2 regions of the Roseovarius carneus genome follow, and region 1 is predicted to be linked to the other one. Evidence: riboswitches for the same ligand, from Rfam matches in the RefSeq annotation. Region 1 holds a riboswitch; the other holds the start of a gene.
The links. A riboswitch is a leader RNA that binds a small molecule or an ion and turns the genes downstream of it on or off. The one in region 1 is predicted to bind cobalamin.
Positions count from the first base shown of each region.

Region 2: it holds a riboswitch for cobalamin, as region 1 does, so the genes downstream of both, KUD11_RS08120 (TonB-dependent receptor plug domain-containing protein) here and KUD11_RS01500 (CbtB domain-containing protein) in region 1, are expected to answer to the same signal.

Region 1 covers NZ_JAHSPD010000001.1:278,612-294,469, forward strand. The annotation lists gene KUD11_RS01460 (precorrin-8X methylmutase) at 1-499, opposite strand, end outside; gene KUD11_RS01465 (sirohydrochlorin chelatase) at 578-1,870, opposite strand; gene KUD11_RS01470 (DUF6732 family protein) at 1,875-2,096, opposite strand; gene KUD11_RS01475 (response regulator transcription factor) at 2,334-2,696, opposite strand; gene KUD11_RS01480 (DUF1636 family protein) at 2,913-3,287, shown strand; gene cbiB (adenosylcobinamide-phosphate synthase CbiB) at 3,331-4,242, shown strand; gene KUD11_RS01490 (lytic murein transglycosylase) at 4,313-5,497, shown strand; gene KUD11_RS01495 (chromosome segregation SMC family protein) at 5,504-8,959, opposite strand; cobalamin riboswitch at 9,167-9,386, shown strand; gene KUD11_RS01500 (CbtB domain-containing protein) at 9,419-9,595, shown strand; gene KUD11_RS01505 (CbtA family protein) at 9,599-10,279, shown strand; gene KUD11_RS01510 (hypothetical protein) at 10,345-10,848, shown strand; gene KUD11_RS01515 (DUF1636 family protein) at 10,853-11,176, opposite strand; gene cobW (cobalamin biosynthesis protein CobW) at 11,252-12,367, shown strand; gene KUD11_RS01525 (GNAT family N-acetyltransferase) at 12,367-12,819, shown strand; gene cobN (cobaltochelatase subunit CobN) at 12,886-15,858, shown strand, end outside.
Region 2 covers NZ_JAHSPD010000001.1:1,613,511-1,629,368, forward strand. The annotation lists gene KUD11_RS08115 (ABC transporter substrate-binding protein) at 1-207, opposite strand, end outside; gene KUD11_RS08120 (TonB-dependent receptor plug domain-containing protein) at 209-2,152, opposite strand; cobalamin riboswitch at 2,287-2,500, opposite strand; gene KUD11_RS08125 (NnrS family protein) at 2,554-2,868, opposite strand; gene KUD11_RS08130 (TRAP transporter substrate-binding protein) at 3,632-4,726, shown strand; gene KUD11_RS08135 (TRAP transporter small permease subunit) at 4,836-5,426, shown strand; gene KUD11_RS08140 (TRAP transporter large permease) at 5,457-6,824, shown strand; gene KUD11_RS08145 (amidase) at 6,821-8,161, shown strand; gene KUD11_RS08150 (hypothetical protein) at 8,178-8,372, shown strand; gene KUD11_RS08155 (2-hydroxyacid dehydrogenase) at 8,369-9,328, shown strand; gene KUD11_RS08160 (NAD(P)-dependent oxidoreductase) at 9,350-10,219, shown strand; gene KUD11_RS08165 (ABC1 kinase family protein) at 10,224-11,549, opposite strand; gene KUD11_RS08170 (CIA30 family protein) at 11,574-12,041, opposite strand; gene KUD11_RS08175 (efflux RND transporter periplasmic adaptor subunit) at 12,204-13,295, shown strand; gene KUD11_RS08180 (efflux RND transporter permease subunit) at 13,295-15,858, shown strand, end outside.

The DNA.
Region 1 (15,858 bases):
CGGCGCCGACAAACCCCACCGGAAAGCCAAGGATCACGGCAGGTTTCGGCGCGCCTTGATCGATCAGTTCCAACAGATGAAAAAGCGCCGTGGGCGCGTTACCAATGGCCACCACAGCCCCCTCCAGATGATCCGCCCAAAGTTCCACCGCCGCCGCAGAGCGGGTGTTGTCGATGCCCGCCGCGATCCCCGGCGTGCGCGGGTCGTTGAGGGTCACGATCACCTCATTGCCTTTGAGATAGCGCCGGATGATGCCCGCGCCGACCATCTCGCAATCGCATAGGATCGTCGCCCCACCTGCGATGGCCGCATGCCCCGCCGCATAGGCCCCGTCGCTGAACGCGATCCGGTCCGCGATCTCGACCATACCGCAAGCGTGGATAAGGCGCACGGCCATCCTCTCCATCCCTGCATCGAACCGCTCCAGCCGCGCCTCGGCGCGCACGGTGGCGAAGCTCGCGGCATAGATCGCGGATGGATTTTTCTCATATGGGCGCACGGGCGGGCCTTCTTGGGTTAGGCGGTGTGGGTGGAGCGGATGTCGGCTTGGGGTATTTTTGCCAAGAAAAAGCCGGGGTCAGTCTTTGGCTTTTCCGGTGGCCTTTCGGGCGCTTTCGGGGCCGTGCGGGTGATTTGCGTGCGGGTAGACCGGATGGGCGTGGTCATGATCATGGTGGTGGTGATCATGGCTGTGGTCGTGCCCGTGACTGTGGCCGTGACTGTGCTCATGGCTGTGATCGTGATGATGATGGTGATGCGCTTGCTTGTCCTGCATCTCAAGCCGGCAAAGGCCTGTGCAGAACGTGTCGCAAAGCGTGCAATCCGCCACGTTGGAGCCGGGGGCGGACGCGCCCTGCCCTTCGACATGGTGGTGGTGGCTTTCCTGAATCGCGCCAACCTCATCCTCGAAGCCCAGAACCGCGCTGCGATATTTGCACATCACGCAAGTGGGTGGCGGGACCGCGCCGAAAGCCGGATGATCAGCCCCTTTGTCGCGGGCAATCGCCGCGCGCTCGGCGGGCGTGATTTTCTGCACCTCTTCGCCCTCGATGGCGAGGACTTGCGTGCGGTACTGGCACGTTCCGCAATTGGGCGGCGGGACGGCATAGGTCTGCTCGGTGATGCGCTCGGCGAACGTCTCGAGCACCTTTGGGTGATCTCCAAGATAGCCCGCCTTGACGAATTGCATCTCAGGGTGCTCGGCCGCGACACGGTCGGTGAAGCCATAAATTCGGTCGATCAGGATGCCGGAAAAGAGGAAATAGGGGAACACGATGACGCGCTTGTAGCCCAGCTTGGCCACATGTTGCAGGCATGGCTCCACCAATGGGAAAGTCACGCCGGAATAGCCCACCTCGCACCAACCAAAGCCGATACCCTCTTGCAGCATGCGCGCGATCTTGGCGACGTTACCATTGGCGTCCGGATCAGACGCGCCGCGCCCGATGACCACGAGGCATGTGTCGTGAATATCCACCTCGCCCAACTCGGCGTTGGCCGTCTCCAGCGCCGCGCGGATGCGGCCCCCGGCGGCGGCGATCATCTTGGGGTCCACGCCCAATTCGCGGCCATAGCTGACCTGCATACCGTGTTTCGCAGCATACGTATTGAGCACGGTGGGGATGTCGTTCTTGGAATGCATCGCGGCAAAGAGCATCCCCGGCACCGCCAGAATACGTTCGCATCCTGCCGCGCGCAGCTTGTCCAGACCATCGCGGATCACTGGGTTGGCAAACTCAAGGTAGCCATATTCCATCTCCCACCCATCGGGCAGAAGGGCCGGCAGCTTGTCCGCCAAGGTGGCGAACTCGTCCACCGCCGATTGGCTGCGCGAGCCATGTCCGCAGATCATCACACCTGTTTTGGTCATGGTGTCAGGCCTCTTGGCTGTCATCGGCGGGCGCATCGTCCGCCTCGGCCTCATCCTTGGCTTTGCGCCCCTTCAGCCCGGCCCAAAGCCCAATCGCAATCGCCGCACCGATCGCGGCCGCACCCAACCAATGGCCATGCCCCGCAACCTCGGCCAAATGGCCAGGATGGGCCTGCGCCATGGTGGCGGCGAAGAGCGCGGCGACGCCCAAAAAGGTGATTTTCATGGCAATCGGTTCCCTTGTATCTGGTATCATGTCTGGCAGCCTCACCGCGCGGTTGGAAAAAGAGCGCTGCATGAGAGGCCGGTGCCTGTCCATGTGATCAACGATGCGACAAGCGGGCCCCCGAGGGAGGTCGGCCCCATGTCGCGCCTCTTTTCGGCCCAAGCGGTGGGCATCGTCATCACGATCTATAGCTAAGGAGGGGGATGTGTGCAAACATGGAAACGGCGGCTTTAGTCCTCAGACAGGGCGTCCGTAATGCGCCACCATATTAGCCAGATCCTCGGGCGGGGTGTCTGATTGGACCATAGCGCGGGCGTTGGCGCTATGGGCAAAAATCGATCCGTCGGAGAAGAAAGAGGTGTTGGTGACAAAGATAATCGGCGAATCAGGGTGACGGTAGGAGATGAAATCCGCGACCACCAGCGCGCTGCCCTGAGCCAGAACGAGGTTCAGCACGATGATATCGAAAACTTGCGTCTGAAGCGCACCAATGGCCTTGGCCTGCCCGCCCACAAGACGCACATCCATATCCATACGCTCCATATGGCGTTGCCAGAGCGTCCCGAGCTCGGGATCGCTTTCGACGATCAGAACCTTCACTGCAATCTCCCGCACAAACGTATCACTCGGCGGTCTTTCAAAACGGACAACTCATCACAGACCCGTTTTCCGTCGGAGCCAAAGATAACACAAGCTGTGTCATAGGGGAAAAGAAGCAACATAATCCCCCATGATCGGCAAAGCCTCGCCGCCAAGGGCCTTGCAGCGCCGCGCGTTATCCGTTTGAACATGCACCAACCAAAAGGAGGCGGCCCAATGACCACATGGATCACGATCTGCGACACCTGCAAGCGCGACGATTGGAGCGAGGACACCCATGAGCGCCCGCACGGCGTTGATCTGGCCGAGCTGGTGGAGGCCGCCGCCGAAGGCCGCAATGTGCGCACCCGGCGCGTGTCTTGCCTCATGGGCTGCAAACAGGGGTGCAACATCGCCATTCAGGCCGAGGGCAAGCTGGCCTATACGCTAGGCCGGTTCGAGCCAATTGCAGAGGCCGCCGAGGGGATCGTCGCCTATGCCGAAATGCACAGCGCCAGTGCCTCCGGCCAAGTACCCTTCCGCGATTGGCCCCAAGCCATCAAGGGCCATTTCGTAACGCGCCACCCACCTTTGCCCGGCGCCGAAGACTGACCCGCGCACCGCGTGACCCCCTGAGTGCACCTGAGAGAGTCACATGAGCCTCGCCCTAATTCTCACCATTGCAATGATCCTTGACGCCGCCTTGGGCGAGCCACGCTGGCTTTGGTCTCGCGTGCCCCATCCTGCCGTGATCATGGGCAACCTGATCGGCGCGGCAGATGCGCGGTTCAACCACGGGCCGTTTCGCCAGATCAAGGGCGCCGCAACCCTCGCCGCACTGGTGCTGGGTGCGTGGAGCGCAGGTTGGCTCATTGCGCAACTGGGCGGGATCGTCACCGCCCTTGCCGCCGCAATCTTGTTGTCGCACCGGTCTTTGGTGGAGCATGTGGAGGCGGTTGCGCGCAGCCTGCGCCAATCGCTACCGGAAGGACGCCGCGCGGTAGCGCAAATCGTCGGGCGCGATACCGCAGGGATGGACACCGCAGATGTGAGCCGGGCCGCAATCGAATCAGCCGCCGAGAATGTGTCGGATGGGGTGATAGCACCGCTTTTCTGGTTCCTCATTGCAGGGCTGCCGGGGATGATGGTTTATAAGATGGTCAACACGGCCGACAGCATGATCGGCTACCGCACCCCGCGCCATGAGGCGTTTGGCTGGGCCGCCGCAAGGCTCGACGATCTGCTGAACCTCGCGCCAGCCCGGCTGACCGCGCTGATGATCTGGGCGCTTCATCCGCCACGCGCGGATTGGGCCGAGATTGCCACCGACGCGGCCAAGCACCGCTCGCCCAATGCAGGCTGGCCCGAAGCGGCCATGGCACGCGCCATCGACACCGCGCTCTCTGGCCCGCGCAGCTATCACGGCACGCGCGAGGACTTTCCATTCGTGCACCCACGCGGCACACAAGACGCAGGCCCCACCCAGATTTTCGCGGCGACATCCGTGCTCTGGCGCCTCTGGGCCGGGGTGCTGGCGGCGGTCCTCATCCTCGCCATGCTTTTCTAACAGCCTATTTCAGGACTGCACGCATTACGCAAATCGCGTTACCCTGTCCCAAAACATTGGGAGACTTGATATGCGCCGACTGACCTGCCTCACCGCCCTTTGCCTCACCCTCGCGGCCCCAATGACGGCCTCGGTGGCCCATGCGGCTTGCGGCGGCAGCTTCGACACTTTCGTCGCGGGCCTCAAATCCGAAGCGGTGCAGCGCGGCCATGCACAGGCCACTGTAGAGAGTTTCTTCGCCTCTGCGCGGCAGGACCCGTCGGTGATCAAAGCCGACCGCGCGCAAGGCGTGTTCCAAAAACCCTTCACCGAATTCGCAGACCGCCTGATCAGCTCGGGCCGCCTCAACACGGGCCGCGCCAAGGCCCGCGAGTTCGACGCGATCTTTGACCGGATCGAAGCGCAATACGGCCTCAACCGCGGCGTTCTCTTGGCCTTTTGGGCATTCGAGACGGATTACGGCGGGTTTCAGGGCAATTTCAACACGCTCAACGCGCTCGTCACGCTCAGCCATGATTGCCGCCGCCCCGACCTCTTCCGCCCGCAGGTTTTCGCGGCGCTGGAGCTGTTTGAGAAGGGCGATTTCGATCCGGTGCGCACCACAGGCGCTTGGGCGGGCGAGATCGGCATGGTCCAGATGCTGCCCCGCGACATCATTGAAAGCGGCGTGGACGGTGATGGCGACGGGCATGTCTACCTCAAAACCTCCGCCCCCGATGCGCTGATGTCCGCAGGCAAAATGCTCAGCGGGTTTGGCTGGCGTAAGGGCCAGCCATGGCTGCATGAGGTGGCCGTGCCTGCCGAGATGGACTGGTCCAAATCGGGCCTGCGCACGACGATGAAAGCGTCTGAGTGGGAGCGGCTTGGCGTGCGCGCGCGCCACGGGCAGCTTGCCGGTGGGTTGGAGGCAAGCCTTCTGCTGCCGCAAGGGCGCAAGGGCCCTGCCTTTCTCGCCTATCCCAATTTCCGGGTCTATTTCGATTGGAATCAGAGCTTTACCTACGTGCTAACCGCCGCCTATTTCGCAACACGTCTGGAAGGCGCACCCGTGATGACACGTGGCAACCCCGAGCCGGGGCTCAGCAGCAATCAGATGAAGCAGCTTCAGACCAAGCTCGCCGCACGCGGCTATGACGTGGGCAAAATCGACGGCATTTTGGGCGCAGGCACCCGTGCGGCGGTGCAGGGTGTGCAGCAAAAACTGGGACTGCCCGCCGATAAATGGCCGACCCCGGCCCTGCTGAATAAGCTCTGAGAGGTCTCAGGCCACCATCGCCTCGGCCTTCTTGAGGTCCACGGAGACAAGCTGCGACACCCCTTGCTCGGCCATGGTGACGCCGAAGAGACGGTCCATCCGGCTCATTGAGACGCCATTATGGGTGATGATCAGGAAACGTGTCTCGGTCCGGCGACACATCTCATCCAGAAGGTCACAGAAGCGCGCGACATTGGCATCATCCAAAGGCGCGTCTACCTCATCCAGCACGCAGATCGGCGCGGGGTTCGCGAGGAACACGGCAAAGATCAGCGCGAGCGCGGTCAGCGTCTGCTCACCCCCGCTCAGAAGGCTCAGCGTGGCCAGTTTCTTGCCCGGCGGTTGGCACATGATCTCCAGGCCTGCCTCCAGCGGATCATCGCTTTCCACCAGCACGAGATTGGCCTCGCCCCCGCCAAAGAGGTGCTTGAAGAGCATCGAGAAATTGCCGTTCACCTGCTCAAACGCAGTCAAAAGGCGCTCGCGCCCCTCGCGGTTGAGCGAGGCAATGCCGCTGCGCAGGGCCTTGATCGCTTCCTCCAGGTCGGTCTTTTCCGACAAGAGAACGTCATGCTCTTCCTGCACTTCTTTTGCGTCTTCCTCGGCGCGCAGATTGACCGCACCCAACGCGTCGCGCTGGCGTTTGAGGCGGTTCACATCGGCCTCGATCGCCTCCGCTCCGGGCATTTTATCGGGGTCCACCCCGAGGCTCTCCAGCAGGGCGGCGGGGGTGATTTGCTGATCGTCATGGATGCGCGCAGCGGCAGCACTGCGGGCCTCGGAAGCCGCGTCGGTGCGGGCCTCGGCACGGGCGCGAGCCTCGCGGGCATCCGACGCGGCCCGCTCGGCTTCGCGCTCGCCATCCGTGGCATGGCGCGCGGCCCCTTCCCCGGTGGATAGGGCATCGGCAGCGGTGGCGGCGCGGGCCTCGGCGGTGGTGATCTGGCCGCCCAATTCGGCGCGTGCCTCACTGATTTGCGCAGGCACGGCGGCGGCCTCGCCAAGCTCGGCTTCGGCGCTCACTTTGCGCTCGGCCAGCTCGGCACTGCGCGTCGTGGCCGTCTCCAGACGCAGGCGCCAACCGCTCAACTCCTTGGTCACTTCCTGGCTCCGGCGCGTGCGCGCCTCGCCTTCACGACGCAGCTCATCATGGGCCGAACGGCGTGACATCATCGTGATACGGGCAGCCTCCACCGTCAGCTTGGTATCCTCCGCGCGCGCCCGCTCGGCATCCAGATCACCAAGGCCTTGCAGCCCGGCCTCCGCCTCGCTCAACTGCCCGCGTGCGGACAGCGCCTCATCCTCGTGACGTGTCACGGCGAGGCTCAGCGATTCCAGTTTTGAGGCCGCAAGGTTGCGCTCCGCCTCTGCCCGGCTGAGCGCGCGGGCGGCGTCATTAACAGCGCGATCAGCGTCCCGGCGCGCCTCGCGGGCGGCTTTATCCGCCTCGCTCAGATCGCGCAGGGTTTGGGTCAACATCTCATGCGCACGGCGCGCACCATCGGCGCGGGCGCTGGCATGTTCGAGCAATTGTTTCAGCTCTTCCAGGCGATTAAGCTGTTGAAGCCGTAGCGCGGCTGCGGATGGCGCATCCTCGGCCCACGCGCGGTATCCGTCCCAACGCCAAAGATCCCCCTCAAGCGACACCAGCCGCTGACCGGGTTTAAGCGCCGCCTGAAGGCGCGGGCCGTCTTCGCTGTCCACCAGGCCGATCTGGCTCATCCGGCGGGTGAGCACATCCGGCACCGAGACGTTTTGCGTAAGCGGCACAGCCCCCTCGGGCAACGCCTCCACATGGCTGTAAGCGGGCAGAACGGCCCAGCCAGAGGGGCCGTCAGGGCCCACTTCGGGCGCGCGCAGATCGTCGGCGAGCGCGGCCCCAAGCGCCTTTTCATAGCCCTGCTGCACCTGAAGCCGGTCGAGGATCTGCCCGCCCTCGGCGGTGTCACGCTCCACCAAGCGCGCCAAGGCCGACACCTCGGCCGAGAGGGCGTTGACCTCGCCCTCGGCCTCGCTCCGCTCCCCGCGCGCTGTGGCCTCGCGGGCTTGCGCGTCGTTGCGCGCCTCATCCGCGGCGATGAGGGCGGCTTCCGCCGCCTCCGCCGCCGCGTGCGCGTCTTTCTCCGCAGACCCGGCGGTTGCGAAATCTTGAGCCGCCGTTTGCAATGCCGCGTTTGATGCCGCCACGGCAGAACGGGCCTTTTCGGCCTCCGCCTCGGAGCGCTGAAGCATGCTGCGGCTGTCGGAGACGAGCCGTTGTGCCGATTGGTGGCGCGCCGCGAGACGGGCCACATCCTCGGTCAGTGATGACAGATCCGCCTCGCGCTGGCTGAGGATATCCGACGCATCGCGCGCCTCGGCGGCGGCGGCCTCCAGCTTGCCCTCATGGCCGTCGGCGGCCTTGATCAGTTCGCGCTGCTCCCATTCCAGCCGGGCAATCGTCTCGCCCGCGTCGCGGTTCAACTCGCCCTCGCGCTCAATATCCTTGGCCAGTTGCCCGATGCGGGCCTCAAGCGTGGTGATACGGGCAAGGGCCGCCTCTTCTTGGGTGTTGAGCGTATCGCGCTGCACCGAAAGGCGTTGCAAAACCGCGCCAGCAATAGCGGCCTCTTCGCGCAGCTTAGGCAGGGCCTCATCGGCGGCGGCGCGGGCTTTGGCTGCCTCGCGCGCGGCGGCCTCGGCGCGGGCGGCGGCGGTGGTACGCTCTCGCAGGGCATCGCGGGCTTCGGCCAAGGCCGCATCCGCCTCTTTCCAGCGGCGATAGAGCAAAAGCCCCTCGGCTTGCCGCAACTCCTCCCCGATGGCGCGGTAGCGCGCGGCCTGCCGTGCCTGCCGAGCAAGCTGTCCCAGCTGTGCGGCCAATTGCTCAATCACATCATCCACGCGGGTGAGATTGCCTTCGGCTCCACGCAGCTTCAACTCCGCCTCATGGCGGCGTTGATAGAGGCCCGAGATACCCGCCGCCTCCTCCAAAATGCGCCGCCGCGCCTTGGGCTTGGCGTTGATCAACTCGGCGATCTGCCCCTGCCGGACCAAAGCGGGCGAATGCGCGCCCGTGGAGGCGTCGGCAAAGAGCATCTGCACATCGCGCGCCCGCACGTCCTTGCCGTTGACCTGATACGCGCTGCCCACATCGCGGGTGATGCGGCGGGTGATCTCAAGCGTATCGCTGTCATTGAACCCTGCGGGTGCGAGGCGGTCGGCATTGTCGATATGGATTGTCACCTCGGCAAAGTTGCGCGCGCCACGGCTTGCGGCACCGGCAAAGATCACATCCTCCATACCGCCGCCGCGCATGGCCGTCGGGCGATTCTCGCCCATCACCCAGCGTAGTGCCTCTAGAAGGTTAGATTTCCCGCAGCCATTGGGGCCAACCACGCCCGTTCGCCCGTCCCCGATGATGAGGTCGGTCGGATCCACAAAGCTTTTGAAGCCTGTGAGTCTGAGCTTGGAAAATCGCAAAAGGCCCGCCTCGCCATTGATTCTCGGAGTGGTGTGCAGTTTGCCGAGGGCGCGCGGCGCGAGTCAACGCCAAACCACTGGATATGGATGCATGGGGTGAGTTATCCACAAGATATCGGCCAGAGACGCGCGCAGACACGGCAGAGCGCCCGTATCTTGGCTGCACCGGCCCATTGCAATCAACCTTGACGCATTGCGAGGGGACGTTCATACCATACGGGCAAAGGTTCCCCCAAGGGCGTAGAAGAGCCCGGGGATCAATTGGGAATGGCGTGTCGGTGGACCCCTCTCGGGCATCAATTCGTCAGCCGCCCCCGCGACTGTAAGCGGAGAGCCCCTGCCACATGCCACTGGGATACGTCCTGGGAAGGCGGCAGTCAGGCCTCGACCCGTAAGCCAGGAGACCAGCCTTTGCAGGATCAACCCGCCTCGGGGTAGAGGCGCATAGGAGACGACACCATGACGACACTTGTTCAAAACACCGCGAAAACCACAGCAAAATCCGCCGTTCTGCCCGCAGTTATGGCGCTGGCGATCGGCCTTGGCATCATCTTCGTGGCGGGCCACGTGCAAGCCTCGGCCTTGCATGACGCCGCACATGATGTGCGCCACGCCACCGGCTTCCCCTGCCACTAAGGTATGTTTGCCAAAATATTGACCAGCGGGCTTTTCGCTGGGTTCTGTGCAGGGCTGATTGCCGCCCTGTTGCAGCTCATATTCGTGCAGCCTGTTCTGCTTCATGCGGAGCTTTATGAGGGCGGTGACCTTATCTACAACATGGCCGAGGGCGCACCCTCGCGGCCGGACATCCCAGGCTTTGACGCCATGCGTGACGGGCTTTCGGTGCTCTTTTCAGCGCTGATTTACGTGGGCTATGGCCTGATTTTGGTGGCGTTCATGAGCATCGCGAGCGCCCAAGGCGTCGCCATTTCCGCGCATCAGGGAATTGTCTGGGGCATCGCCGGCTTCGCCACGATCCACCTTGCGCCGGCGTTCTCATTGCCGCCCGAAGTGCCGGGCATGGCCTCGGCAGATCTTGCCGCGCGTCAAATCTGGTGGTGGAGCACGGCGACAGCCACGGGCGTGGGGCTTGCGCTTATCGCCTTTGGGCGCAGTGCGCTGCTCATGGCCGCCGGGGCGGCAGTGATCATAGCGCCGCATCTTATCGGTGCGCCCGAGCCTGCGGTCTTTACCGGGCCGCTGCCACCCGAGGTCGCATCGCTCTTTTCTGTGCGCGCACTTGGTGTCAGCATGGCAGCATGGGCCACGCTCGGCCTTTTTGCAGCCTATTTCTGGCAGCGCGAAACGCAAGACGCCTGACCCAATCCCCCGGCGCATGACATCACGCCCGCGCGCCGGGGCACCCTTAAGGAGATACCGGATCAATGCCCAAAACGCTCATTTTTCTCGTCATCGGCCTCTTTTTCGGCGCGGGCCTCGGGTTTCTCACCGCCGCCACCTCGGGCACGCAGCTTGAGGGGCACGACCATGGCAGCGCCGCCCATGATCACATGGCGCATGATCATGGCGACGGCGATCATTCGGGTCACGCAGGCCACGGCGCGATGATTGAGGCGGAGGCACCCGTGCCGACGCTTATGTTACACATCCTGCCCGATGGCGCGCAAAGCCGGAACCTGCACATCATGACGCAAAATTTCACCTTCTCGCCCACCGGTGTGAACGGCGACCATGTGCCGGGCGAGGGCCATGCGCATATCTATGTCAACGGTGTGAAACAGCCCCGCGCCTATAGTGAATATGTCCATCTCGATGCGCTGCCCAAAGGCACGCATGAAATCCGCGTCACGCTCAATGGCAACACCCATGGCGCGCTGGCGGTGAACGGCACACCCGTTGAGGCAACGACAACGGTGACGATAGAATGAGCCTTCAGGCAGGCACCCGCCCGATGAGACAATGGCGCAACCGCCCTATGGCGCGCGCATCGTCGATCCAGCCATCCGGGCTCGCGGCATATAGCTTGGCGAAGGCAACCACGTCGCCCGCATCCTCAAGCGTCACATCCCCAAAGAGATACGTGGCCTTCTGCGGCGCGCGAAAGGCAAGGCTCACGGGCCGCGCGCAGGCGTTCATGCACGGCCAGTCGCGGACCTGCACCCCCAGCCCCGCCTCAGCCAGAGCGGCGCGCAACGCGTCGGCAAACGCAGGCCCCTCGGCTCCCTCGCATGTCGAACAGACAGTCATCACATCCATCACGCCCGCCTCCCTTTACCCTTTGGGGCTAGCTCAGCGGCGCTTCCCACGCAACCCATCTCAGGAGGCCTGACCATGCCCATAAAAATCCCCGCCACCGTTGTCACAGGCTTTCTCGGTGCCGGTAAAACCACCCTGATCCGCCACATGCTGAAAAACGCGGACGGGCGGCGCATCGCGCTCATCATCAACGAATTCGGCGATCTGGGCGTGGATGGCGATATCCTCAAGGGCTGCGGCGACGCGACCTGCACCGAGGAGGATATCATGGAGCTGAGCAATGGCTGCATCTGCTGCACCGTGGCCGATGATTTCATCCCCACGCTCGAAAAGCTACTGAACCGCGAGAACGTGCCCGATCATATCGTGATCGAGACCTCCGGCCTCGCCCTGCCCCAACCGCTGGTCCGGGCCTTCAACTGGCCCGAGATTTCCACCCGCGTCACGGTTGATGGCGTGGTCACCGTGGTGGATGGCAAGGCCGTGACCGAGGGCCGTTTCGCCCACAACGTCGCCGCCGTGGACGCCCAGCGCAAGATGGACGAGAACCTCGACCATGAGACACCTCTATCGGAGCTTTTCGAGGATCAGGTCGCTTGCGCCGATATGATCGTGGTGAACAAATCCGATCTGCTGGAGGAGGGCGAGGCAGACGCGCTGGTCGCCCGCCTGCGCGGTGAAAGCCGGAAGGGCGTACAGGTTGTGAAATCCACGATGGGCGCGCTGCCCGTCGATGTTCTGTTGGGGCAAGGCATCGGGGCCGAGGCCGATCTGGAGGCGCGCGGCGAGGTGCATCACCATCACCACGATGACGACGATCATGATGATGACCACCATGACGATCATCACGCGCATGATGATGAGCACCACCACGACCATCACCATGCACACGAGCATGAGCACGGCCACGACGCGTTTGAAAGCTTCATCGTCCTACGCGACGAGATCAGCGACCCCGCCGCCTTTTCCGCCCAAGTGGCCGATGTGATCCGCAAACACGACATTTTGCGCCTCAAGGGCTTCGCCGCCGTCACGGGCAAGCCGATGCGCCTGACGCTTCAGGCGGTAGGCCCCCGTGTGGACACCTATTTCGATCAGCCCTTCGGCACGGCCCCGCGTCAGACCCGCCTTGTGGTCATCGGCCAAACCGGGCTTGACCGCGCGGCGATCACAGCCGCCCTCGCTGCCTGATGCTGATTGTTGAGCCTGGATACCCGCTCGATCCCGGCCCCAAGGCGCTGTTGGAGCAAAGCCATACATTGATGACCACCCTTTTTGAGCCCGAGGAAAACTACTTCCTCGGGTTCGAGGCGCTTTGCACACCGGACGTGCATTTCTTCATCGCGCGGGAGGGCGATACCGTGCTGGGCACTGGCGCGGTTGTCGACAAAGAAAGCTACGGCGAGGTGAAATCCATGTTCACCGCCAACGCCGCGCGCGGCAAGGGCGTGGGTGCGGCCCTTCTGCGTGCGCTGGAGGATCACGCCCGCACGCTGAAGCTGCCCGTGCTCAAGCTTGAGACGGCCCTGCGTCTGCCCGAGGCGGTCCGCCTCTACGCCCGCCACGGCTTTACCGAATGTGGCCGCTTCGGCGATTACCGCCCCAATGACACCAGCTATTTCATGGAAAAACCTCTCGTCTGACGACGCTGGCTTACGCCGCGCTCGACCGCACGCACAACCCACCCCATCCGAAAGGCCCCAAACCCCATGCACCTGCTCGCCGCCACCCCCGGCTCCATCGACGATGGAAAAGAGCCGGTCGATCTGGGCCAGACACCCGCCGATATCATCTTCATCTCCGCCGCCGATACCGAGCTGAGCGCGCTCAGCGCCGCCCGCGCCGAGATGGAGACGCCCCCCGGCTTGCGGCTGGCCAACCTTACCCATCTCGCGCATCCCATGTCGGTCGACCTGCATCTCGACAATTGCGCGGCCAAATCCCGCCTCGTGATCGCCCGCGTGCTGGGGGGCACCGGCTACTGGAAATATGGGGCCGAGCAATATGCGGCACGCCTGCATGAGGCCGGCGTGCCGCTGGCCCTTCTGCCCGGCGATGACAAACCCGACCCGGAATTGCGCAGCCTCTCAACCATCAGCGACGCCGATTACGACGCGCTCTGGTCCTATCTGGTGGAGGGCGGGCCGGAGAACGCGGCCAATTTCCTGACCTACGGACAGGCCATGCTGAGCGGGGCCGCGCGCCCCGACCCCGCCCGGCCCCTGTTGCGCGCCGGGGTCTATTGGCCTGGCAGCGGGCTGGCTGATCTGGGCGCGGCCAAGGCCGCATGGACAGATGGCGCGCCCATCGTGCCGATCATTTTCTACCGGGCATTGGTGCAGGGCGCAGGGCTTCACCCCATCAATCGCCTCACAAAATCCCTGCTGCGCCGGGGGCTGAACCCACTGCCCATCTTCGTGGCCTCGCTCAAGGACCCCGTATCCGTGGGCGCTCTGGAGCAGCTTTTCGCAGCAGCCCCTCCGTCGGTCATTCTCAACTGCACCAGCTTTGCCGTAGGATCGCCGCATGCGGGCGACACAAGCGTGCAGAATCCTTTGACGATGGAGGCCGCACAGACCGCGCCAATCTTTCAGGTCGTCCTCGCAGCCTCGTCCGAGGAGGCATGGGCGGAGGGCCTCACCGGGCTCAGCGCGCGCGACATCGCGATGAACGTGGCCCTACCGGAGGTTGATGGACGCATCCTCAGCCGCGCGATCAGCTTCAAGGGTGAGGCGTTTTTCGACGACGCGACTGAATGCCCAATCGCCACCTACCGCGCCAATGGGGGCCGGGTGGATTTCGTGGCCGATCTCGCCAAACACTGGGCCCGGCTGCGCACCAAGAAGGAGAACGCGCGCAAGGTCGCCCTCGTGCTGGCCAACTATCCTAACAAGGACGGGCGGCTGGCCAATGGTGTCGGTCTCGACACGCCTGCCGCCACCGTGCATGTGCTGCGCCTTTTGGCCGAGGCGGGGTATCACACCCGCGATCTGCCCGAAGATGGCGCAGCACTGATGCAGCAGATCATGGCCGGGCCGACCAACTGGCTCACCGACCGCGCCACGCGGGAAGGCGGTCAGGTCCTGCCGCTGGAGACCTATCTGGAGGGGTTCAAGGCCCTGCCGCTGGCCCTGCGCGACCAGATGACAGACCGCTGGGGGGCGCCCGAGAACGATCCGTTCTATGAGGCGGGCACGGGCTTCAAACTCTCCATTTTTCTCTTTGGCAACGCGCTTGTGGGCGTGCAGCCTGCACGCGGCTATAATATTGATCCGACCGACACCTACCATTCCCCCGATCTCGTCCCACCACATAATTATCTGGCCTTTTACATCTGGCTGCGCCGCGTGTTCAAAACCGACGCGGTGGTCCATATGGGCAAGCACGGCAATCTCGAATGGCTGCCCGGCAAGGCACTTGCGCTGAGCGAGACCTGCTGGCCCGAGGCGGTGCTTGGCCCCCTACCGCATCTCTATCCGTTCATCGTGAACGATCCCGGCGAGGGCACGCAGGCCAAGCGGCGCGCACAGGCGGTGATCATCGACCACCTGACCCCGCCCCTGACCCGCGCCGAAACATACGGGCCCCTGCGCGATCTGGAGGCGCTGGTGGATGAGTATTACGAGGCCGCAGGCGTGGACCCGCGCCGGATCGAACATCTCAGACGCGAGATCCTGAGCCTGTCGCAGGCCACCGGGCTGGACAAGGACGTGGGCATGTCCGGCACGGATGAGGATGGCGATCTGGCGCAACTGGATGCCTATCTGTGCGATCTGAAAGAAGCGCAGATCCGCGACGGGTTGCATATCTTCGGCCAATCCCCCGAGGGGGTGCAGGCGCGCGATCTGCTGGTGGCTTTGCTACGCGTGCCGCGCGGCGATGGGACTGGCGGGGATGCCTCTCTGATCCGGGCGTTGGCGGATGATCTGGGGCTGGCCTTTGACCCTCTCGATTGTGATATGGCCGCCCCTTGGGACGGCGCGCGGCCCGAAGTTCTGGCGGCGCTCAGCGGTGATGGCTGGCGCAGTGCGGGCGACACGGTGGAGCGGCTGGAGCTTCTGGCCTGCGCGCTGGTTGACGGCGATGCACGCGCCCAAGGGCCAAAGAGCCGCGTGGTTATGGAATTTCTGGAGAGCAGCTTGCGGCCCATTCTGGCCTCCTGCGGCGCGCTTGAAGGGCTGGGCCTTCTCACCGCCCTCAGGGGGCAGTTCGTCGCCCCGGCGCCCTCCGGCGCCCCCACCCGCGGGCGTCTCGATACGCTGCCCACGGGCCGCAACTTCTATTCCGTGGACAGCCGCGCCGTGCCCACCCCAACCGCTTGGGCGTTGGGGTGGAAATCGGCCAACCTGCTCATTGAGAAACACCTGCAAACCCATGGCGACTGGCCCCGCACCATGCTTTTGACAGCTTGGGGCACCGCCAATATGCGCACCGGCGGCGAGGATATTGCCCAAGCGCTTGCCCTGATGGGGTGCAAGCCGAAATGGGACAGCGCGAACAGGCGCGTCACCGGGTTCGAGGTGTTACCGCAAGGCATTCTGGGCCGCCCCCGCGTGGATGTCACCCTGCGCATCTCCGGCTTTTTCCGCGACGCCTTCCCGCAGCTTATCGCCCTTGTCGACAGTGCGGCGCGCGCGGTGCAAGCGCTGGACGAGCCCGAGGATCTCAACCCCGCCGCCGCC
Region 2 (15,858 bases), 1.3 Mb from region 1:
GCGCGCGAGATAGCTTACCGAAATGAGCTGACCCGGTGCGGCGACCAACATGGCAAGCTGATCTGTGCAGAGGTTCATCGACACCACGCGTTTTGGTTCGGCTGTGGCTGTCTCAGCTTTGGCCGGTGTCGTCCCCATCAACCCGACGAGGGCGACACTTGCGAGGGCCAGCCCCGAGATCGCGCGTGCGCGTGGGGTCCAGCCCATATCAAAACGCCTTTGACAAACCGATGAAGGCGGTGCGGCCTTGGCTGGCATATCCGAAAAGCTCCTCGTAATCCTCGTCAAGCAGGTTCTTGACGCTGCCCGTAAGCTGCACAGTGTCGGTCAGCGCGTGGGAGAACCCGATATCCACGACGGTATAGTCGCTGAGTTTTACGCGCGCGCCGGGCACAAACGGCCCCCGGAAATCGAGGTCGAAATTCCCCGCGACATGGCGCACCTGCATATCTAGGCGGGTGCGGTCATTGGGCAGCGCATAGCCCACCTGCAAGGCCAACTCATGTTCGGGGCGGCGCACTTCGACAGCCCCGTTTGGCTCTGTGGCGTCAAGCCATGTGTAGGACAGGTTGGCATCGATTTGCGCGGTCACCTGTAGGCTGGCAGCCAGCTCGATCCCCTTGCGGTCGCTTTTGCCGGCCCGGTTGATCGGGGTCGAGATGCCAGTGGCCGGGTTGCGGAACGAGGCGATCTCGTTGGTCAATTCGTCCGAGAAATAACTCAGGTCCACGACACCGCGACCGCCGAGGAATTCCTGCTCAATCCCGATATCCCAGCCCCTGCTCTGCTCAGGCTCAAGATTGGGATTGCCGGTAAAATTGGCGAAAAATCCGAATTGCTCCACCAAGGTTGGGTTTTGTACCCCTGTCCCGAAGGATGCATGCAGGCGGGTCGTTTGATTTGGGAACCTGTAGGAGAGGCCAACCGCATAGGTGGTGAAATCCTTGAACTTGTCGTTGTCGTCATGGCGGACGCTGGCCTGAAGATCGAGGCCACTTGCCAACTCACCCTGATATTCCAGCACAAAGGCGCTCTGGACCCGGTCACGTTTGACCAATTGACCCGCGCCAGAGACGATCGCAGGGTCGTTTTCCTTGTAATCTTCACGCTCGTGTTCCGCGGCAAAGGTCAGCCTGTGATTGGCAGCATCGAGGGTTGCGGCATCCAGCGCCAGCGTGCCGCGATAGGCGATCTTGGAGCGGTTGCCGGTGTTGTCGGTATTCTTTGCTCCGGTGCTGCCTGTGCCTTGGCGGTCAATATGGGCAAAGCTGTATTCCAGCCGGTTGGTCAGGCGTCCACCCATCGTCTCCAGCTCTGCATAGACCGAGCCAAAGGTTTCCTGCACCTGAATACTGGCCGGTGTGTCCGTGACCAAAGTTGCGCGGCTTGGAGCAGCAAACAGATCCGAATCCGTGTCCGAATTGCGCCTGACATAGCGCAGCGTGCCGCCCAGTGTCAGCGTATCGGTCACGAAATAGCGGCCCTTGAGGTTGTAGGTCTCGTTCCAGTCGCCATCACGCTCGCCGCCCGGCGTGCCGGAGATGTCAAAGCCGCCGGTGGCGCGCATCGCAGTGGAGAAGCTCAGCTCGCCGCGGGGGCCTTGATTAAAGACGTTGAGCCCAAGACCGGACGAGCCATCCGAGCCAAGTTCGGTGCTGATCCGGCCGGAGAATCCGGGCCGGTTGGGGCGTTTCGTGGTGATCGAGATGACCCCGCCGATGGCTTGCGAGCCATAGATCGACGATTGCGGGCCGCGCAGCACCTCGATCCGCCCGATATCCGCAGCCAGAAGGCCACCAAAGTCAAACTCGCCGAAATTGGTGGAGGCGACCTCGACCCCATCAATCAGCACCAGGGTGTGATTGCCCTCATGCCCGCGCATCCGCACCTGGGTCAGTCCACCCACACCGCCGGTGCGCGACACCGACACACCGGGCAGGGCGCGCAGCAGATCGGCTGCGTGTTTGACGTCCCGCCGCTCGATGTCTTCGGCGGTCAGAACGGTGGCGGACCTGCCGAGCGACGACGCGGCAACCGGCGAAAGCCCGCCCGAGACGACAATCTCGCCCAGATCAAAAGGCTCCTGAGCCTGCGCGGCTCCGGAAATGGCTGTGGTGGCGGCAAGGCTTGCCGCAAATGATATGTAACGCATGTTCGTCCCTCGGACACGGCGCCAGATTCGGCGCCGATTGACTTGAATGTCATGTGAAGGACGGATGCCCCCCGCAGACGGTGAAGCCACCACGGCGGAAGACGCTCCGCAGCCCGGAACGCCCCTCGCGTCCGAACAGGGTGATCACCTCGGCAGGTCTCCTGACTTGCGGGTCAATGCTGGGCCGGGCCTTCCCGCTATGTGAAACACAGCAGTGGCATATTCCGGCTTCGCTCGCCGCCTACAGTTGCGGGGGCAGTCGTGGAGTTGGCGCCTTTTGGCTACACCGCACCACGTTCCCTATTATCCAAACGGCGAACCGCCCGGACCGAAGTGCCTCTTGCTTACGCGCGAGCATTGATTCGCGAAAGGGGTAATCGTTCTGGTGCGGGCGGGGTGTATTATGCCGCCTTGGGGCGCAGCAGGCTGGACCCGTAAAGAACTGCAAAGCCCAGAAACGCGCCGATCCAGAGGGCGGCAGAGAGGGTGTAGAGCGGCATCGCGCTGTGCTCCCAGATGCCCGCGCAGAGCCGGGCCAGCACGGCGGCAACAAGGGCGGCAAAGATGGCGAGCGTGGCCCGTATCATCACAGCAAGCGTCATGAGGGCAAATCCGCCCGCCATCCAGATATGCTGCGCACTGCCAAGGGCCAGAAGATCAGGTCTGAGGATGGCCAACCCTTTGGCCAGCGCGCCGAGCCGCGTCAGTAGATCCACCGCCCGGTGAGCATCAATATCTACATAACCACGACCAAAGCGGCCCAAAGCGGGCCAAAAAGGAGAAACGGACGAAACCCATAGGATAAAGGATGGGAACGCTGCTTGGGGAGAGGTGCGTGAAAGATGACATGGCGCTTGCCTCTTTGAGGTGCGGTATGCGGATCTGACCCCCATTACGTGGCAAGTTTCTCCATGCGGGTCAAGCTTTTGCGCGGGAGGAGACCCGCCCAAGCGGTGATCGCTGCCGAGGCCTACCCAAGGTTTGATTCGTGTGCGGCGATCAGGGGCGCGCGGTTTGATAATGCGCGATATTTTTCCAAAGCACCCTGCTCACGAAATTTTTGTAAAGCTCAGATATGTGCTCGCGCCGAGGTGCTTGGGCGTTTTGATCTGTGGTCATATCGACGGCTGAACGAGTGGTTTTGACGCCAGTCAGGGCGTCATTTATAACATTTATAACAGTGGTTTATGAGACTTATAGAGATTGATCCATGTCTGCCTGAGAGTAACCTGATCTGGCGCTGGCGCGTCTGGCTTTGCGCCATTTCAAACACCGGATCGCAGCTTGTGCGCGAAAAGAAGCGCTTGTCTGCCAGCATAAACCAATGGAAACTGCACGAGATCGTGGTTCTGCCCCGCATTGAAGGTCCGGCTGTAAGGTCTGGGCTCCTAAATGCGCCGGTGCAGGGCTGATGATCCAAAACTGCTTGCAGACCAAATCATACGAGCGGCGACTGCTATTAATTCCTTGGGAGGAAACATGAAAGATACACTTAACCGCAGAAAATTCCTGCGCGGCTCGGCTGTTGCCGGCGCTGCCGCACTTGCGACACCTGCAATCGCACAAGACTCCGGCACGACATTGAAGATGCAAGCGGCCTGGGGCGGCGGCATCTTCCTTGAGAACGCACAGTCCTTCGCGGCGCGCGTTAATGAAATGTCCGGCGGCTCGCTGACCATCGAAGTTCTGTCGGTGGATGCGGTTGTCAAAACCAGCCAGATGCAAGATGCGGTTCACCGCGGCGTTCTGGACGCGGCACACTACGTGTCCGCCTACTGGTACGGCAAATCCAAAACAGCGTCGCTTTTCGGCACTGGCCCTTGCTTTGGTTGGTCGAGCCAGGAAATGCTGGGCTGGATTCATGCAGGCGGCGGTCAGGAGCTCTTTGATGAGCTGATGGGCGAGCTTCAGCTGAATATCGTGTCCTTCTTCAACTCGCCAATGCCTGCTCAGCCCATGGGCTGGTTCCAGGAAGAGATCAAGGACGCGTCCCAGATGGACGGCCTGAAGTATCGCACCGTTGGCCTTGCAGCAGACGTTCTGTTGGAAATGGGCATGTCGGTTGTGCAGCTTCCCGGCGGCGAAATTCAGCCGGCAATGAAATCGGGCCTGATCGACGCGGCGGAGTTCAACAACCCCACGTCTGACCGTGATTTCGGCATGCAGGACGTCTCCAAGCATTACCATCTGGCGTCATACCACCAGAGCCAGGAGTGCTTTGAGGTCACGTTCAACAAAGACAAGTTCAACGCGCTGTCACCTGAGCATCAGGCGATCATCCGTAACGCGTCGATGGCTGAAAACTCCGGCTTCTATTGGGGCAACACCAAGCGTTATTCGGACGACCTGATCAAGCTTCAGGAAGTTGATGGCGTGAATGTTTACCGCACACCAACTTCGGTGATGGAAGCACAGCTTGCCGCGTGGGACATTGTCGCAGACCGTATCGCAGGCGAAGACCCCTTCTTCGCCAAGGTGATGGAATCGCAGAAGAAATACGCCAAAGAAGTGATGGGGTATCTTAACCTCAACCAGCCCGACTACAAGCTGGCATACGATCACTACTTCGGCTGATCACAGCTTTTAAAGCATGATGTCCGGGCCTCTTTGAGGGGCTCGGACATTTGCCGCTATAGGGGGGCGCAGAGACAGCCCGCTGATCTGTTAGGGGAGCAACAGACATATGAGATTTGTTCATGCCATAGAAGGGCTGAGCCTCTGGACGGGCCGCGCCTTTGGGTGGTGCATCCTGATCCTGACGCTGTCGGTGTCCTATGAGGTTTTTGTCCGCTACGTGCTGAATGCGCCAACGGTTTGGGCCTTTGACATGATGGTGCAGATGTACGGTGCCTTGTTCTTGATGTGCGGTGCCTATGCGTTGGCGCAAGACACGCATGTGCGCGCCGATGTGGTCTACCGGCTTTTCCCGGTCAAGGTGCAGGCAGGTCTCGATTTCGTCCTCTACTTCCTGTTTTTCTTTCCAGGTATCATGGCGCTTGTCTGGTATGGCTGGGAAATCGCCTCCGATAGCTGGCGCTGGAAAGAGGTGAGCTTCAACAGCCCTGCCAGCATTCAGGTCTATTTCTTCAAAACTCTGATCCCGCTTTCGGGATGTTTGCTTGCAATTCAGGGGTTTGCTGAGCTTGTGCGCTGCGTGATGGCGATGCGCTCGGGCAAATGGCCCGAACGTCTGGTCGATGTGAAAGAGACCGAGGACCTTTTGACCGAGGCGGATCTGGAAACCATATCCGCATTCGCCCAAGGCAAGAAATAAACCGCCCCGCGCTTCAAGAAAGATAAAAAGATGACAAATCCCGAAGTCGCCCTGATGATGCTTGGGCTGTTTATCCTGCTGGTTTTACTAGGATTTCCGATTGCCTTCACCCTGCTCGCGATGGGCGTGGCCTTTGGCTATTACGCCTATCACCAGGGGCATCCAATCGAGACGTTCAGCGATATTTTCGACAACAATATCTTCTATCTGCTAAACCAGAACACATACTCGGTGATGGAAAATCCGACCCTCGTCGCGATCCCGCTCTTTCTTTTCATGGGCTATGTGGTTGAGCGCGCGAACATCGTCGACAAGCTCTTCTTCTCGCTCTATCAGGCGGCCCGCAATCTGCCGGGCAGCCTTGCGATTGCGGCGTTGCTGACCTGTGCGGTCTTCTCCACCGCCTCGGGGATCGTGGGCGCGGTTGTGACGTTGATGGGGCTTCTGGCCTTTCCGGCCATGGCCAATGCCAATTACAACAAGAGCTTCGCCTCGGGCGTCATCTGCGCGGGCGGCACGCTTGGTATTCTCATTCCACCGTCGATCATGCTGATCGTGTATTCAGCCATCGGAGATCTATCACCACTCAGGCTTTATGCGGCGGCGGTCTTTCCGGGGCTGTTGCTTGCCGGACTCTACATTGTCTACGTGATCCTGCGGGTCTGGTGGCAACCGTCGTTGGCGCCCAAGCCCACAAACGAGGACGTGCCACCCCCGCGTGAGATTTACCTCAACCTGCTGATAAGCTTCGTGCCGCTCACGATCCTTATTGCGTTGGTGCTTGGCTCAATTCTCGGCGGTCTTGCGACCCCGGCTGAGGCGGCGGCGATGGGCGCGCTTGGCGGGATGATCCTCGCCGTGCTCTATCGCTCGATGACATGGACGAAGCTCAAGGAAAGCGTGTTCCTGACAGCGAAAGCGACCGCCATGGTCTGCTGGCTCTTTGTGGGCTCGTGGACCTTTGCGTCGGTCTTTTCCTACCTTGGCGGACATGATGTGATCGCCGATTGGGTGGGCGCGATGGATCTTGAGCCGTGGCAGTTCCTCGTGCTGGCGCAGGTCATCATCTTCTTGCTCGGTTGGCCGCTGGAGTGGTCGGAGATCCTGATCATCTTCGTGCCGATCTTCCTGCCGCTCCTCGAAGTCTTTGGCGTAAACCCTTATTTCTTCGCGATGTTGGTGGCGCTAAACCTCCAGACCTCCTTCCTGACCCCGCCCATGGCCATGTCGGCCTATTATCTAAAGGGGGTGCTCAAGAACCAGATCGAGCTGATGGAGATTTTCCGCGGGATCATGCCCTACCTAGGCATCGTTATCTTTACGATGGTCTTGATGTATCAGTTCCCCGGCATCGCGCTGTGGTTCCCTGAATATCTGTTCGGCCCCTACATCCCGTGATCGCGGAGCCGCATAAACTCAGCGTGTCCGAGGCGAGCGCGTTTTTCGCCTCGGGCCGCTTATCGTCGGTGCAGCTTGTGACTGCCTGTCTGGCCGAGATTGAGCGGACCGATGGCACGATCAAGGCGTGGGCGTATCTCGATCCCGAAGGCGCTCTGGCGCAGGCGGCGGAGTGCGACCGTATCCGCCAAGCGGGTATGGCTATAGGCCCGCTGCATGGTATCCCCGTGGGCCTCAAGGACATCATCGACACGCGCGACATGCCCACGCAGCGCGGCACGCCGATCTTTGCGGGCCGCGAGACGGCACATGATGCGCGTCTTGTGGAGCTTTTGCGCGGGGCGGGTGCCGTGATCATGGGCAAGACGGTCACGACCGAGCTGGCCTTTGTGCACGCCAATGAGACGCGCAATCCGCATAACACTGATCACAGCCCCGGCGGCTCGTCCAGCGGTTCTGCCGCTGCGGTGGCGGCGTATCATGTGCCGCTGGCCATCGGCACGCAGACCAACGGCTCGGTCATTCGCCCAGCGTCTTTTTGCGGCACGTTCGGGTTCAAGCCGACGCGCGGTGTCATCTCGCGGACGGGGTTGTTGCAGACGTCGATCTCGCTGGACCAGGTGGGCGTCTTTGCCCGCACGCTGGGTGATGCGGCCCTGCTCACGGATGTGATCGGCGGCTATGACGGGCATGACACGCTCAGCTTTGCGCGCCCACGTCCCGCAATGGCCGCAGGGGCCGCGGCGGACGCGCCCGTGTCGCCCGATCTGGCATGGTTCGACATTCCCTTTAACGACCGCCTGACAGCGGATGCGCGCGAAGGGCTGGAGGCTGTTGTGGAAATCCTTGGGCCCCAAGTCACCCGCATGACGGCGGCGGATACGCTCTCAAACCTTGTGGCGGTGCAGGGGCGCATTCACGAATATGAGATTTGCCAGCATCAGGCTGAGGTGTTCGACGCCCACTGGGACCGGATCAGCGAGACGCTAAAGCCCGTCGTCGCGCGCGGGCGTCAAATCACCCAGACCGAATATGAAGACGCGCTGGCCGTGAAAGCCTCGGCTGAGGCGTTTTTCGCGAACTTCTTTGTCGATTATGATGCTATCATTGCCCCCTCGGCCACGGGCGAGGCGCCGGTATTCGGCACGGGCACAGGCGACCCGATCTTTTGCACCTTGTGGACGCTCGCGGGCCTGCCATGTGTAAGCTTGCCCTTGTTGGTGGGGGAGACGGGCCTGCCCATCGGCGTGCAACTCATCGGCCCCGCCGAGAAAGACGACCGCCTGCTGCGCACGGCAGCTTGGGTTCAGACACAGCTTGCCGAAGCGGCAGAGTAACAGAAAGGACAAAGCCATGTCTTACGGAATAAAACTGATCGTCGGCCTGATTGGCACGTTGATGCTATGCACGTTCATCGGAGGCTTGTCGCACAGCATCTCCACCGGGTTTGCCGGGTTTGATGGTGGTATGCCCTTTATGCTCATTGGCCTTATCGTCTGCGCTCTCGCGCTCTATGATTTCTGGGACGAATGCGTCCGCAAGAAATGAGCACCCCCCGCCTTTGGATCACCCGCCGCCTCTCTGACGCGACGCTGGAGCGTGCGGCGCGCGATTATGACGTGGTGATCAACCACGGCGACCTGCCCGGCACCGCCGCTGAACTGATCGCCGCCAGCGCCGATTTCGACGCGATCATCCCCTGCCATTCCGAGCATTTCAGCGCCGATGTCGTGGCGCAGTTCTCCGACCGCCTGAAGATTGTGGCCAACCATTCCGTGGGCGTGGATCATTGCGATCTGCCCAGCCTGAAGGCGCGTGGGATTGCTGTGACCAACACGCCCGATGTGCTCTCGGATGCCACGGCGGAGCTTGCCATGCTGTTGATGCTGGGGGCTGCCCGTCATGCGGTGGCGGGTGACCGGATCGTGCGGACGGGGCAGTGGGACAGCTGGTCTCCGGCCTTCATGGTGGGCAAGCAGGTCACGGGCGCGCGTCTCGGGATCATCGGCATGGGCCGGGTTGGCCGCGCCTTTGCCGCCAAGGCGCGCGGGTTCGATATGGAGATCCACTATTACAACCGCTCGGAGCTGTCTGCGGAGGATGCGAAAGGCGCGGTCTATCACGACAGTATCGAGAGCCTTCTGGGCGTTGCGGATTTCTTGTCGCTGCATTGCCCGGCCACGCCCGAGACCACCGGGTTGATGAATGCCGCCCGCTTTGCCATGTTGCCCCGAGGCGCGGTTGTGGTGAACACGGCGCGGGGCGCTTTGATTGACGAGGCGGCCCTTCTGAGCGCGCTTGAGAGTGGCCATCTGGCCGCCGCTGGTCTTGACTGTTTTCAGGTAGAGCCGGGCGGAAACCCCGCTTTTGCCGCACATGACACGATCTTCATGCTGCCCCATATTGGCAGTGCCACCCGCACGACCCGCGACGCCATGGGCTTTCGTGCGCTCGATAATCTTGATGCTTTTTTCGCCGGGAAGACCCCGGGCGATCTGCTGTAATTCTCTAAAAGGACTTCTAAGATGACAAAAGTTGCTTTCCTCGGCCTTGGTGTAATGGGCTATCCGATGGCCGGACATTTGCAGGCGGCGGGGCATGATGTCACCGTCTACAACCGCACAGCCGCCAAGGCGCAGAAATGGGCCAAGGAACATGGCGGCAAGAGCGCGGATACGCCTGCCGCCGCTGCTGCGGGCGCTGAGATCGTGCTGGCCTGCGTGGGCAATGACGATGATCTGCGCTCGGTCTGCCTTGGGGCGGACGGGGCTTTTGTGGGCATGGCGGCGGGTGCGTTGTTCGTGGATCATACGACCGTTTCGGCCAAGGTCACGCGCGAGCTTTATGCAGCGGCCAAGGACAAGGGGCTGAGCTTTGTCGACGCGCCCGTATCGGGCGGGCAGGCGGGGGCCGAGAACGGCCAGCTTTCCATCATGTGCGGCGGGGATGCGGGTGATTATGCACGCGCCGAGCCGGTGATGGATGTCTATGCCAAGCTGGTCAAACGCATCGGCGAAAGTGGCGCGGGGCAGCTTACCAAGATGGCCAATCAGATCGCCATTGCTGGGCTGGTTCAGGGCCTGTCGGAGGCGCTGCATTTCGCGACGAAAGCCGGGCTTGACGGGCGCGATGTGGTTGAGGTGATCAGCCAAGGTGCGGCTGGCAGCTGGCAGATGTCGAACCGCTATGAGACCATGCTGGACGATCATTTCGAGCACGGGTTTGCCGTCGATTGGATGCGCAAGGATCTGGGGATTTGCCTTGATACGGCGGATGAAAATGGCGCTAGCCTGCCAGTGACGGCGCTGGTTGATCAGTTCTACAAGGACGTGCAGAAAATGGGCGGCGGGCGTTGGGATACATCCGCGCTCTACAAGCGGCTTGGCAAGTTCTGATCGCTCAGGCCAAGTGATGGCGCAACATCTGCGCCACGGGCAGGCGCGCGCCGAGGCGTGCGCCTAGCAGAAACATGCCGCCGAATTTGCGCTGAAGGTAGAGCACATCCATCGGCACCTCTGGTGGTATGAACCCCATTTCAGCAAGCTTCGTGCCCTCCGCCTGCATCTGGCGGGGCATATCCGTGCATGCAAAATCAAAAGGTGCGTCGGCGCGCAGGGCGGCGAAGGCCAACCCCATCATGTGCAAGATCTGCGCGCGGTGCGCGGGCGCTGTCTCGGGCCCAATAAAGCGCAGCGCCTCGCCTGCGCGCTCCATGCCTTCCGAATCCGCATCCAACCCCGCGATCAGCAAATTGCGGTAGAGATCTGCGATCTCGGGCGCGATCTCACGGCTCGCGCCGAAATCCAGCAAGACGATGCGCGAGGTCTCGGCGTCATAACGGTAATTGGCGAAATTGGGGTCGGTCTGCATCAGGCCAAACTCGAAAAGCTCGGTCAGCAACAGGTCAATGAGATCGCCCATCAGGCGGTCGCGCGTGGCTTGATCCTCCTCAATGGCGGCCTCAATCGGCGCGCCGGGGATATAGGTCATGGCGAGGACGGTTTTCGTGGTCAGATCGGCGTGCAATTCAGGCAGGGCAAAGCGCGAATCGCCCTCCAGAAGCGCCCCAAAACGGGCCATATGCGCGCCTTCGCGCAAGTAATCCGTTTCCTCGTGAAGCTGCGCGCGCGCCTCCTCCAGATAGGGAGCCATCTCGAACCCGGCGGGCAAAAGCCCCGCCATCCGGATCAGTCCGCCCACATTGGCCACGTCGCTGTCGATACTACGCGCCACGCCCTCATATTGCACCTTGATCGCCAGATCGCGGCCATCACGGGTCTGGGCGCGGTGGACCTGCCCGATAGAGGCCGCCGCGATGGGACGCACATCGAAGCCCTTGAAGTGCCGTTGCCAGCCCTCGCCCCATGCGGCGTTCAGAACACGGCGCAGCTGAGCAGGCGGCATGAAATGCGCGTCATTGCGCAGGCGCGTCATGATCTGCGAAAGCTCCGGCGGCAGGAAATCCCCGCTCTCCATCGAGATCAGCTGCCCGACCTTCATCGCGGCCCCGCGCATCTGAGCCAACTTATCCGTCATGCGGGTGATGTTGCCGGGGGTCAGCAGCAGATCGCGCATATTGGGGCGGCGGCCCCGGCTCAGCTCCGCGACCGAGCCCATGGCCATGTTCCCAGCCACGCCAGCCGTCATGGAGCCGAGACGGCCAAGCCTTGCGAGGCGGCTGGCAGGCACGGTGATGGCGCGGGATTTGGGCGGCGTATGGCTCATGGGGTTTGAGATAGGCGGCGGCGCTCAGGGGTAAAGGGCGATCCGAGCGATGGCCACATCTGCCTCGAAAACGCGACCAATGGCTAGCACCCCGATCCGGCGCAGCCCGGCGGGATCAAAGACAGCCTCCGTCCGGTGGGCCGCGAAATGCACGAAGGGTATGCGGATCACCTGCCACTCGGGCGGGGCCAAAAATTCGGCGCGAAAGCTCTGCCAAGGCCGGGTCAGCCGGTCTGTGCGCAGACGCAAATCATAGGTCTCGCCATTGCCACAGGTCTCGATCTCTATCCCGGCGTAGGGGCTCGCATCCATGCTGGCCCCGTCCGCCAGATCAAACGCCATCTGCACAAACCCGCCATTGTTGTCGAGCGACACCTGCCCTGTCAGCCGCGCAGCACTGCGCCCTTTGACCGTTTCGACAGCCATGCCCCCGGTGGAGACACCCCCCATCACCCGGTCGGCCACATATTCCCAATCAGGGGTCAGATCCATTTGCGCGCCTTTCAAGCTGTGCATCCGCAGCATAGCGTCTGCGCATATGTGAGCAACCGCCACCCTTGCCAAGCGCAGGGGCAGGGTGCAGAACCAAGGCAGGCAGGGTTGCCGCGCTTGCTTTCGCGCTATGTGACCTACCCATAAAAAGGACAAAACCCCATGCGCCTCGCTGCATTTTTGCTCTGTATCCTATCACTCTCTAGCCCTGCCCTCGCGCAGGGCGGCCCCTCGATGGTGGGGGTTCAGGTGGTGGAGCCGCGTATGCTCTCGGAGACCGTGCCGGTCTTTGCCGAGGTCACGACCGCGCGTGATGGTGCCGTGGCCAGCCGGGTGGCGGGCAATGTGGAGATGGTTCATGTGCTGGCCGGGAGCCGGGTCGAGACGGGCGATCCGCTGGTGGAGCTTGATGATGAACTGCTCAGGATCATCCTCGTGCAATCGCAGGCACAGATCGCGGTGGCGGAATCCTCCATCGCCACGGCGGAGGTGCGGCTGTCGCGGGCGATGACCACCTTTGGGCGGATTGATGCGCTCAACACATCCGCCGCCTTCAGCCAGAGCCGCTTCGACGATGCGCAGGGCGAAGTGCAAGAGGCCCGTGCGCAATTGGCCGAGGCCCAGGCCCGTCAGAGAGGGGCCGAGGCGGAATTGGACGAAGCGCGCTACCAGCTGGAGCGCAGCACGATCACCGCGCCATTTCCCGGCGTGGTGCTTGAGGTGAACACGATCCCCGGCGCGTTCATCGCGGCGGGCACGCCGGTGGTGCGGCTCTTGGATATCAGCGCGTTCGAGATCGAGGCGCGGGTGCCTGCGCGCTATTTGCCGGGGCTGGTGCCGGGTCAGAAAATGATGGCGCGCACCGAGCTTGGCTCAGAGCTTGAGTTGGAGTTGCGCGCGCTCCTGCCTCTGGAGGATCGTGGCACGCGCACGCGTGCGGTGCGCTTCGCGGCACCGGGGTTGAGCGCGCTGGCTGACGCCGCCGTGGGCCAAAGCTGGACCGTGGATGTGCCCGTGGGCGCGCCGCGCGAAATGCTCTCGGTGCCCAAAGACGCGCTGGTCCAAGCGCCCGGCGGCTGGACCGTTTACGTGGCTGAAGAGGGCAAAGCCCAGCCGCGCCTTGTGCAGATCGGCCTGCCCATCGGCGACCGCTACGAGGTTCTGAGCGGGCTGGCCGAGGGTGATGTGGTGGTCGTGCGTGGCAATGAACGCCTGCGCCCCGGTCAGGATATCGCCCCGCAGGAGATCAACTGATGGATTTCATCCGCCACGCGATTGACAGGCCCGTGGCCGTGATGGCCCTTGTGGCCATGGCGATCCTTTTCGGGTTCATCGCGCTCACGCGGATCCCAATTCAGCTTGCGCCCGATGTGCGTAAACCCATCGTCGTGATCGAGACGGTCTGGCCCGGTGCCTCCCCCGCGGAGGTGGAGCGCGAGATCGTCAACCTTCAGGAAGAGGCGCTGCGCGGTCTGGACGGGTTGGAGATCATGACCTCTAGTTCCCAAACCGGGCAGGCGGAAGTGACGCTGGAATTCGGTGTCGGTACGGATATGAGCCAATCGCTGCTGCTGGTCTCAAACCGTCTGGACCGTGTGAGCGGCTATCCCGATGAGGCGTCCGAGCCTTCACTCAACACATCCGGGTCCGATGACAGCCCCATCGCGTGGGTCCTTCTGACCGCGCAGGAGGGCAACACGCGCGAAATGCCAACCTATGGTGATTTCGTCGAGGATGTCATTCAGGACCGGATCGAGCGGATCGAGGGTGTCTCGGCCGTGAACGTGTTCGGCGGCGTCACCCGCGAGCTTCAGGTCGTGGTCGATCCGCGCAGGCTCTCGCTCTACGGGATCACGGTGCCGCAGGTGGTGCAGCGCCTGAGGGCCGAGAACGTGTCTATCTCGGCAGGCGATGTGGACGAGGGCAAGCGGCGCTATGTGGTGCGCACCGAGGGTAATCTCAACACTGTGGACGCGATCCGCTCGGTCGTGCTGCGCTCGGACGCGGGGACGGGCGGGTTTGGCCGGGTCCGTGTGGGCGATGTGGCCGATGTGGCCTTTGCCTATCAAGAGCCCACGACGCGCCTGCGCTTCAAGGGGGAACCGGGGCTGGCCTTCAACATCGTGCGCGAGGCGGGTGCGAATGTGATCAGCGTGATGGAGGAAATCCGTGCGGTTCTGGCCGAGCTGAGTGCGGGGCCCATCGCTGCTGAAGGGCTGAACCTTGAGCAGGTCTATGACGAGACGATCTATATCGACGGCGCGATTGATCTGGTGACACAGAACATCTGGATAGGTGGCATATTGGCGGCGATCATTCTGCTGCTTTTCCTGCGAAGTCCGCGCGCCACATTGGTTGTGTCGCTGGCCATTCCCGTCTCCATCGTGGCCACGTTTGTCGTGATGGCCCTCACCGGGCGCACGCTGAACGTGATCTCGCTGGCGGGCATTGCTTTTGCCGTGGGCATGATCGTGGACGCAGCCATCGTGGTGCTGGAGAATATCTACCGCCTGCGCGAACAGGGGTTGAGCCGCCGCGAGGCCGCTCATAAAGGCGCCAGTCAGGTCTGGGGCGCCATCCTTGTATCGGCCCTCACGACCGTGCTTGTTTTTGTGCCGATCCTGATCATGCAGCTTGAGGCGGGGCAGCTTTTTCGCGACATCGCCGTGGCCATTTCCGTCTCGGTGATCTTGTCGCTTGTGGTGGCGGTGACGGTGATCCCCGCGCTGGCCAGCCGCCTTCTTGCCGGGGGAGAGCAGTCCAAGATGCGCATCTGGGGCGTGGACCACTTCGCGCGCGGCTTCCATGGCATGATCATGGCCTATACGCGGCTCACCGTGCGCTACCGCGCGGCGGGGCTGGTCATGGTCAGCGTGATCGCGGGCGGCGCGGCTGCGCTGAGTATCTTGTTCCTGCCGCGTCTGGAATACCTTCCCGAGGGGAACCGCAATCTGGTCTTTGGCGTGCTCATCCCGCCACCGGGCTACAACCTCGACACAACCGAGACAATCGCCGCCCGGATTGAGACCGTGGCCGCCCCCTTGTGGGAGGCCGCCCCCGCGTTGGAGACCGAAGAGGGCATCCCGACCATTTCCAACTTCTTCTTCGTGGCGCTGCCGGGCTCGTCCTTCGTGGGGGCAGCGGCCATGGACGGGCAACGCGCGGCGGAGCTTATCCCGGTGCTCAGCCAGCCCATCTTTGCCGAGCCGGGCACGTTTGGCTTCATGACACAGCCCTCGCTTTTTGGGCGCGGTGTGGGTGGCGGGCGCGCGATTGAGCTTAATGTCTCGGGGCAGGATTTGAACGAGATCCTTGGCGTTGCAGGCCGGGCGGCGGGGATTGTCAGTCAGATCCTGCCGCGCTCCGCGGGGCATCAGTTCCGCCCCATTCCGGGGCTGGAGCTTGGCGCGCCAGAGGTGCGGCTGATCCCGGACCGGCTCAGGCTGGCGGATGCGGGGCTGGATAGCTCTAGCCTTGCGGCAACAGTGGATGCGTTCAATGACGGGCTGCGCGTGGCCGAGATCACCGTGGGTGCGGAGCGTGTCGATCTGGTGCTGAAGGGCGATCCGTCCGTCTCGGACGCCGCGCGCACGCAGGATGTGGGCAATTATCCCGTGGTCACGCCCTCGGGGCAGATCGTGCCCGTCTCGGCGCTGGCTCAGGTGGTTCTGACCGCGGGCCCCACGGAAATCCGCCACCGCGACAGGCTGAGGACGGTGACGCTTGAAGTGCGCCCCTCCGACGCCCTGCCTCTGGAGGAGGCTGTGGAAATTCTGGAGCGTGACGTGGTGGCCGTGCTGGAGGCGCAGGGCCTTCC